Regions from separate parts of the Nonomuraea sp. MTCD27 genome, predicted to be linked through region 1. Evidence: riboswitches for the same ligand, from Rfam matches in the RefSeq annotation. Region 1 holds a riboswitch; the other holds the start of a gene.

Region 1 (4,642 bases):
TCCTGGACAAACCTCGCGCGGTGGCCTCCCCGCACGGACGCCGGACGACCCGGGCGGGGTGCGTCCTGGGAAGGAGTCGGCGGCCCGGGCGGGGTGCGTCCTGGGAAGGAGTTGGCGGGCCGGGGTGTCCTGAGGCCGTAGGAGGGGGTTCCGGTGTGGAGGGGTCAGGTGAGGTCGAGGCCGGGGTAGAGGGGGTGGGCGGTGAGGAGTTCGGCTGCGGCGGCGCGGGTCTTGGCGGCGGTGTCGGCGGGCAACGTGTAGGCGGCCTTGGAGGTGCGGCCGTCGGGCGCGGACGCGGGGGTGGTGGCGGAGAGGACGTCCACGATCAGTTCCGCGATCCGGTCGAACTCGTCGGCGCGGAAGCCGCGGGAGGTGAGCGCGGGCGTGCCGACGCGTACGCCCGAGGTGTACCAGGCGCCGTGGGGGTCGCGCGGGATCGCGTTGCGGTTGGTGACGATGCCGGAATCCAGCAGCGCCGACTCGGCCTGCCGGCCGGTCAGGCCGAAGCCGGTCACGTCCAGCAGGACCAGGTGGTTGTCGGTGCCGCCGGTGACCAGCCGGACTCCCCGTCGAAGCAGCCCTTCGGCCAGGGCGGACGCGTTGTCCACGACCGCGCGGGCATAGGCGGCGAAGGCGGGCTGGCGGGCCTCGGCGAGGGCGACGGCCTTGGCGGCCATCACGTTCCCCAGCGGGCCGCCCAGCACCATCGGGCAGCCGCGGTCGATCGCGTCGGCGAACTCCCGCCGGCACAGCACCAGGCCGCCGCGCGGACCGCGCAGCGACTTGTGCGTGGTGGTGGTCGTGATGTGGGCGTACGGCACCGGGTCGTGGTCGCCGGTGAAGACCTTGCCCGCGACCAGGCCGGCGAAGTGGGCCATGTCCACCAGGAGGGTGGCGCCGACCTCGTCGGCGATCTCCCGCAGGGCCGCGAAGTCCACGCGGCGCGGATAGGCCGAGTATCCGGCGATCAGGATCAGGGGCTTGAACTCGCGGGCCAGGTCGCGCAGCGCGGCGTAGTCGAGCAGGCCGGTTTCCGGGTCGGTGCCGTACGAGCGCTGCCGGAACATCTTGCCGGAGATGTTCGGCCGGAAGCCGTGGGTGAGATGCCCGCCCGCGTCCAGTGACATGCCCAGGGCCCGCTGGTCGCCGAGGGCCTTGCGCAGGTTCTCCCAGTCCTGCTCGGTCAGGTCGTTGACGTGACCCACGCCGATGCTGGCCAGGGCCGGAGCCTCCACGCGGTGCGCCAGTACGCCCCAGAACGCCACCAGGTTCGCGTCGATGCCCGAGTGCGGCTGGACGTAGGCGTGGTCGGCTCCGAACAGGGCCTTGGCGTGGTCGGCCGCGAGTTGCTCAACGGTGTCGATGTTCTGGCAGCCGGCGTAGAAGCGGCGCCCGATGGTGCCCTCGGCGTACTTGTCGGACATCCAGGTGCCCATCGTGAGCAGCACCGCCGGGGACGCGTAGTTCTCGCTGGCGATGAGCTTCAACGACGTGCGCTGGTCGGACAGCTCCGTACGGATGGCCTCCGCGACGTGCGGCTCGACGGCGGCGATCACGTCCAGGGCACTGCGGTAGGCCGCGGTCACCGCGGTGGCGTCGTACATCTGCGGCTGGTGCACGGCATCTCCTGTTCGTCGCGTTGAGATGCCCAGGCGCGCGGCAGTACTGCGGAGCCGCTCCCCGGTGGTCATCCACCTTCAGGTCACGCCAGTAACGACCCGAGAGCGACGTTACGGCGACGCAGGATCGCGTGCAACGCCTTTCGAGGGTCCGGCGGGAGGGATGTCAGACCGCTGAGCCGGCCGCCCGTCGCCGCTTCGCGGGGATCAGGGGACGGTGATGGCTGGGTGGCGGCCGGCCGGGCGCGCGGGGGTCGGCGCGCCCCCTGGTGGTCAGGCGGGGAGGGCGATGGGCCGGTCCCAGTCGATGCGGTGCTCGTAGATCCAGCGGCTCGGGTCCGTACCGGTCCTGGCGGCGTGCTTCATGGCCAGGCTCATGATCAGGTCGCGCGGCACGCGCGCCAGCGGATTGAGCGCCTTCCAGCCGCCCGTACGGTTGCCCTGCGCCACGACCCGCTCGACCCGCCCCCGCCGCAGCACCTCGTACGCCCTGAACGCGGCCTCGATGCCCGGGCTGTCGCGCAGGCACTTGGCCAGGACGACGGCGTCCTCGATGGCCATGGCGGCGCCCTGCCCGATCGACGGCGCGGTGGCGTGGGCGGCGTCGCCGATGACGATCATCCGGTCGCGGTGCCAGACCGGGACGCGGGGCACGTCGTAGGAGCTCCAGCCGGCGAAGATCTCCCCGGTCGCGGCGATGATGTCGAGCGCGGGGCCGTGGTCGTGCCGGAACAGGTCGCTCAGCCGGGTCCGCCACTCCTGCTGGGTGATCGCCGCCATCTCGGCCGGTGTGAGCTCGGTGGCCTGGGCGGGGTTCGCGGCCCACCACACCTCGCCGTCCGGGTGCGCCGTGTAGACGAAGAAGCAGCGCTTGCCGAAGACGGCCTGCATCATGCCCGGTTCGGAGCCGGTCGCGACGCCGCGCGCGTAGCCACCGGTGTTGAGCAGGCCGGTGTAGCGGGTGCCGGGCGCCGCCGGGTCGATGATGCGCCGGGTGGCCGAACGCAGGCCGTCGGCGCCGATCAGCAGGTCGCCCTCGGCGGTGCTGCCGTCGGAGAACGTCGCCCGCACCCCGTCGCCGGTCGCCACGGCACCGGTGAGGCGCTTGCCGTACTCCAGGTGGAGGTCCTGATCGCGGAGGTACCGGTAGAGGTCGGCGCGCTTGACCGTCCTGCTCACCACGTCGCCCAGGCGGTAGGCCAGCTCGCCGAGCCGCCGGCCGGAGCCGCTGGTGATCGTGATGCCCGGGGTGTCGAAGCCGAGGCCGCCGACGTCCAGGTCGAGAGCGCGTAAGGCGTCGAGCGCGTTGGGCGCCAGCGTGAGGAAGGCGCCCGCCTTGTCGGCCGTACGGTCGTAGGCCTCGTACACCACCGCGTCCATCCCCGCCTTGCGCAGGGCGACGGCGCTCGCCGTGCCCGCGATCCCGCCACCCACGACCAGAGCTGTGTATGTCATACACCGAGTGTATGACATACACTCGTGTTTGATGGAAGACAATCTCTGGGAACGGCTCGCGAAGCCCGCGCCGGAGCCCAAGACCGGGCTGAGCCTCGGCCGCATCGCGCGGGCGGCGGTGGAGCTGGCCGACGCGGGCGGCCTCGACGCGGTCTCGATGGCCCGGGTCGCCGAGCGGCTGGGCTTCACCACGATGTCGCTCTACCGGCACGTCAAGAACAAGAACGAGCTGCTGCTCCTGATGCTGGACTCGGTCGCGGCCGTCCCCGCCGCGCTCGACGAGCCCTGCGCAGGCTGGCGGCCGGGCCTGCGGCGCTGGTGCGGCGCGCAGTGGGAGATGTTGCGGGCCCACTCCTGGATCGTGCAGCTGCCCATCACCGGGCCGCCCGTCACGCCCAATCAGCTCGCGTGGACCGACCGCGCCCTGGCGGCGCTGGCGGGCACCGGGCTCGACGAGCGCGCCAAGGCGGGCGTCGTGCTGCTGATCGCCACGTACATGCACGCCACCGCGCGGCTGAGCGCGGACCTCGGCAGCGCCGCGTCGGGCGCCGCGATCGCCGGCCACAGCGCGCTGCTCGGCTCGCTGGTGGACGCGCGGCGCCTGCCCGCGCTGCGCGCGGCGGTCGAGGCGGGAGCCTTCGACTACCCGCAGGACATGCCCGAGGAGGAGCGGCGCCTCGACTACGAGTTCGGCCTGGACCGGATCCTGGACGGGGTGGAGGTCATGATCGAGACCGGCCGCCCCGGAGACACGGCCTAGTCGCGCTCAGCCGCCTGGGCCTCGCGGCGCTCGATGATGCGGCGGGTGAAGGGGATGACCTCTACGACGCGGCTGCCGAGGTAGGCGCCGATGAAGGCGAGCACCAGGAGCACGAAGGGGCTGGTGGCCAGGCCGTTCATGGTGACGAATGCCTGCAGGATCGCGTCGAGCGCCATAGGGGTACTCCCGGGGGACGGGGATGCGGGGAGGAGTTCAGGGTAGCCGCACCCGGCCAGTGCTCGCCGCAAAATGGGATGAAGGGCGACATGATCTACCATGCCGCCCTTTAGGTGATGATCAGTGGAAGAAGTGGCGGGTGCCGGTGAAGTAGAGGGTGATGCCGGCCTTCTTGGCCGCCTCGATGACCAGCTCGTCGCGGACGGAACCGCCCGGCTCGACGATGGCGCGTACGCCCGCCTCGGTCAGCACCTCCAGCCCGTCGGGGAACGGGAAGAACGCGTCGGAGGCCGCCACTGAACCGGCCACCCGCTCCCCGGCCCTGGTGACCGCGAGGCGGCACGAATCGACCCGGTTCACCTGGCCCATGCCCACGCCCACGGTCGCCCCGCCGCTGGCCAGCAGGATGGCGTTGGACTTCACCGAGCGGGCGGCCCGCCAGGCGAACTCCAGGTCGGCCAGCACGTCCGGCGAGGCGGGCTCGCCGGTCTTGAGCTCCCACTGCGCCGCCGAGTCGCCGGAGGCGTCCACGCGGTCCACGGTCTGCACGAGCAGGCCACCGTTGATCTTGCGGAACTCGGTCGGCTCCGCCGGGCCCTCCGGGCAGCGCAGCAGGCGCAGGCTCTTCTTG
Region 2 (4,642 bases), on a different contig from region 1:
AGGTCAGAATGCATCCCGTGATCGATCAGACCCGGCGAATCGGCCCCTACACCCTCGTACGCAAGCTGGGCGAGGGCGGCATGGGCATCGTCTACCTCGCGCAGGACGCCGCGTTCGCCCCGGTCGCGCTCAAGGTGCTCAGGCCGGAGCTGGCCGGCCGCGAGGACTTCAGGCGCCGCTTCACCAGGGAGGCCGAGGCGGCCCGGCACGTGGCCAGGTTCTGCACGGCGCCCGTGCTCGACGCCGGGATCGAGGGCGCCACCGCCTACCTCGTCACCGAATACGTCGAAGGCCCCGACCTGTCGTCCATGATCGAGACGCAGGGGCCCATGGGAGGCGCCAACCTGGAGGCCCTGGCCGTCGGGGTGGCCACCGCGCTGGCCGCGATCCACGAGGCGGGGGTCGTGCACCTGGACCTCAAGCCGTCGAACATCCTGCTCAGCGCCGTCGGCCCGCGCGTCATCGACTTCGGCATCGCCCGCATCGCCCAGCCGGACGCCACCCAGTCCGCCGTCGTCGCGGGCACGCCCGCGTACATGGCTCCGGAGCAGGCCAGCGGCGCGCCCATCACGGCCGCCAGCGACGTGTTCGCGTGGGGCGGCGTGGTGACGTACGCGGGGACGGGGCGGCCGCCGTTCGGGACCGGGCAGGTGCCGGAGGTGCTGTACCGGGTGGCGCACCACGTACCGGTGCTCGACGGGCTGGACGAGCGGCTGCGGGTGCTGGTGGAACTGGCGCTGCAGAAGGATCCGGCCCGGCGGCCGACCGCGCAGCAGCTCCTCGACCGCCTGATGGGCCGCGAGCGGGCGACGGTGGCCTCCGCGACCCGCGCGGTCAGCGACGCCTGGACGCCGCTGCTGTCTCCCCAGGCGTCCCCCGCTCCAGGTCCCCGGCCCGCGGGGGGCGGGCGCTGGGCGCCGCCCGTGATCGCCGCCGTGCTCGCGTCCGCGCTGACCGCCGGCGGCACGCTGGCGCTGTGGCGCCCCTGGGAGCAGCCGGGCACGCACCAGGCCACCACGAACGCGCCCGACCCCGCCGCGACCGTCACGCCCGGCACGAAGCAGGCGTCGAGGTCCTTCCAGTACAACGACGGCTACCGGACCGTGCCCATCGTCCTGCGGATCGAGGCGCTCCGGTGGCAGGGCGACGACGTCAAGCTCGAGTTCTCCGTCAGCAACGACCACTCGCAGAGCTCGCTCAGCGTGTGGGGCCTGACCGAGACCAACGCCTACAGCCTGAAGGACGTCGAGCTGGCCCTCCGCGACGAGGCGCTGCCCGTCAAGCCCATGTTCCAGGGCGACCAGTGCGCCTGCTCGGAGCTGACCCCCGGCGACCAGATCCCGGCCGGGCAGACCCGGCGTTTCTTCGCCGTCTTCCGCAAGGTGCCCAAGGCCGCCGGCCCGGTCGACCTGGACCTCAAGAACCTCGGACACTACGCGAATCTGCTGATCACCACGAAATAAGCCCCTGTCACATCCGCTATCGTCTAGGACGAGACGCGACTGGCGCATTGGGTGGGATCGACCACCGGGGAGCGAAAGGAGCGGAGGCCGTGCGCCTGGGTCTTCGCAATCGTCAATGATGACAGGAGAGTCATGGGTTCTCTCGCTAGCGTCGACCCGCAGATCGCCGAGCTCATCAAGGCGGAAGAGCGTCGCCAGTCCGACACCGTCAAGCTCATCGCGTCGGAGAACTACGTGTCGAAGGCCGTGCTCGAGGCCACCGGCACCGTGCTGACCAACAAATACTCCGAGGGCTACGCGGGCAAGCGCTACTACGAGGGCCAGCAGGTCATCGACCAGATCGAGACCGTGGCCATCGAGCGCGCCAAGGCCCTGTTCGGCGTCAACCACGCCAACGTCCAGCCCTACTCCGGCTCGCCCGCCAACCTCGCCGTCTACATGGCGTTCCTGCAGCCCGGCGACACCGTGATGGGCATGGGCCTGCCGTTCGGCGGCCACCTCACCCACGGCTGGTCGGTCTCGGCCACCGGCAAGTGGTTCAACCCGGTCCGCTACGGCGTACGCAAGGACACCGGCCGCATCGACCTCGACGAGGTCCGGCAGCTCGCGCTCGAGCACCGGCCGAAGCTGATCTTCTGCGGCGGCACCGCGATCCCGCGCACCATCGACTTCGAGGGCTTCGCCTCGATCGCCCGCGAGGTCGGGGCCGTGCTGGCCGCCGACATCGCCCACATCGCGGGCCTGGTCGCGGGCGGCGCGCACCCGTCCCCGGTGGGCCACGCCGACGTGATCTCCACGACCACGCACAAGACGCTGCGCGGCCCGCGCGGCGCCATGCTCATGGCCACCGCCGACGAGCACGCCACGGCGCTCAACAAGGCCGTCTTCCCCGGCCTGCAGGGCGGCCCGCACAACCACACCACCGCCGCCATCGCGGTCGCGCTGCACGAGGCCGCCCAGCCGTCGTTCCGCGACTACGCCCACCAGGTCGTCGCCAACGCCAAGACCCTGGCCGACGAGCTGGCCTCGCGCGGGTTCGACCTGGTCTCCGGCGGCACCGACAACCACCTGATCCTGCTCGACCTCACGCCCAAGGGCATCGGCGGCAAGCCGGCCGCCCAGGCGCTCGACCGCGCGGGGCTGGAGACCAACTACAACACGGTGCCGTTCGACACGCGCAAGCCGTTCGACCCGTCGGGCATCCGCATCGGCACGCCGTCGGTCACCTCGCGCGGCATGGGCGAGGCGGAGATGCGGCAGATCGGCGCCTGGATGGACGAGGTCGTCACCGCCCTGGCCAAGGGGGACGCCGAGGACGTCATCACCCGCGTCCACCACGAGGTCAGCGAACTCACCGCCCAGTTCCCGGCCCCGGGCCTCTAAAGACCCTCTCCGCGCGGGCTCTTCTCGGCGGGTCGGTCGCACCCGCCGCACGGGGTCGCCGAGGTCCATCCGTTACGGCGGAGCCAAGTGGGCGCCACCCGCCGCACGGGGCTGAGGGCCTCCAGGGTGACGCCCGCTGACCGGCACGTGGCCGGCCGCCGTCACGGCGCACGCTTGACCGTGACGGTGGTTCCACCCCGCCCCGGCGACGATCCCCGCCCGGCGGCGGCCACCGTCTTCCGTACCCGCCCGCCGCCAGAGGGCGCATGATGGAGCGCCCCGCCGCACGGGCTCCCGTGTGCGGCGGGGCGCTTGTCGCGACCGGGCCGGAGCACCCCGTCGCGGCCGGTCGGTGGCCCGGGGGGACCGGGCCGGATCGACCGGGAAGGGCCTGGCAGGGGACGGGACCGAATCGTCCCCCGCCCGGCCTCAGCCGAGGAACACGTAGTCCGCGCCGTACGGGACCCTGGTCTCGGAGCCCGGCTCGCAGGAGCCGGCCGGGGCGAGGCCGCCCGTGGTGTTGAGGCGCAGGATCTGCGTGGCGTGCGCGAGCAGCCCGGTGGGCGTGCCCGACTGGGTGGCGTCGAGGACCAGCTCGGGGATGTTGTCGCCGTTCGGCGTGCGGCTGACGACCGCGCCGCGCACCGCGCTGCCGTCCGGGGCGATCCACTGCGGCGGCCCCGACGCGGGCGTCACGAACGAGTGGTCGATGCCCCGCCGCAGCGTGGCCGTCACGCCGAGCTGGGTGAAGCCGTAGCCGCCGGCGGGAAGCTGCGTGCAGGAGTAGATCTGCGAGCCGCGCAGCACGTCGGCGGTGAGCGCGCGCGGGTGGGTGAACGCCTCGCCGGAGAGCTGCCCGCGCACCGCGCCGCCGTCGAACTCGGTGGTGCGCAGGTTCGAGTGGTACGCGCCCGGGTTCTCGGTGACGCGCTTGACGACCTTGGCGGCGACCGGCGTCACCCCCGCGACGCCGGTCACGTTCTCGGGCAGCCCGTCCCGGGCCGCGAACAGCTCCGCCGCCACCGGCCCGCTCCTGCCCGGAGGCCCCTTGCGCAGGTGCCCGGCCGTCACCCGGCCCAGCCCCGACCAGGTGGCGGTGTAGGCGATGGACGAGCCTGACGGGCGCAGCCACCACACGGCCCGGCCGTCCGCGTCGCCGCGCCGCCTGCCGTCGTCCTGGGGGACCTCCTGGCGGCCGTCCGCCTGGGACGAGAGCGTGGCCTGGTCGCTGCCGTGCAGCACGCCGTTGAGGTCGACGGGCCTGCTCAGCCGGTGGAACTGGCCGCGTACCGCGCCCTTGGGGTGGGCGGCGTCGTGCAGGTTGGCGTAGAAGCCGCCGGGGTTGTCGACGAGCGCCTTGACGAGGTCGTCGCCGGCCTTGACGGTGCCGGTGACGCCGAGCACCGACCCGGGCAGGGACTCGGTGAAGAAGTCGAGCCCGACGTCGCCGTTCGCACCCTTGGCGCCCGCGTGCACGTGGCCGGCGGTGGGTGTGCCGATCCCGTGCCACCGGGCCGCGAACGTCACCTCGGTCCCGCTGATTTTGAGCACCACGGTCGAGCGGCCGTCCGCGTCGCCCGGGGCGCCCACCTCGTTCGCGCCGCGCAGGCCCGCCGCGAGATAGACGTCGTCGCCGGACGCGTGCGCGGGCACCGCCGGGACGACAAGCACGCTTGCCGCTAAAGCACTAGAAAATACGAATTTCCGGATAGACATAATGAAACCCCTTAAAGGGCTTGATATTCCGGTTGATACGGCAAGCAGTACGCGCCGGAGCCCGGTGCGGTTCAACCCGC

The links. A riboswitch is a leader RNA that binds a small molecule or an ion and turns the genes downstream of it on or off. The one in region 1 is predicted to bind ZMP and ZTP.
Region 2: another riboswitch for ZMP and ZTP. It lies ahead of glyA (serine hydroxymethyltransferase); the one in region 1 lies ahead of ACBJ59_RS47815 (glycine hydroxymethyltransferase).

Annotation. Positions count from the first base shown of each region.
Region 1 is NZ_JBGNUW010000022.1:151,484-156,125, reverse strand. Features, by position in the region: gene ACBJ59_RS47815 (glycine hydroxymethyltransferase) at 165-1,604, opposite strand; ZMP/ZTP riboswitch at 1,640-1,725, opposite strand; gene ACBJ59_RS47810 (FAD-dependent oxidoreductase) at 1,893-3,074, opposite strand; gene ACBJ59_RS47805 (TetR/AcrR family transcriptional regulator) at 3,106-3,834, shown strand; gene ACBJ59_RS47800 (hypothetical protein) at 3,831-4,010, opposite strand; gene purH (bifunctional phosphoribosylaminoimidazolecarboxamide formyltransferase/IMP cyclohydrolase) at 4,132-4,642, opposite strand, start outside.
Region 2 is NZ_JBGNUW010000017.1:165,095-169,736, reverse strand. Features, by position in the region: gene ACBJ59_RS41105 (serine/threonine-protein kinase) at 18-1,463, shown strand; ZMP/ZTP riboswitch at 1,489-1,571, shown strand; gene glyA (serine hydroxymethyltransferase) at 1,596-2,846, shown strand; gene ACBJ59_RS41095 (CHRD domain-containing protein) at 3,276-4,517, opposite strand.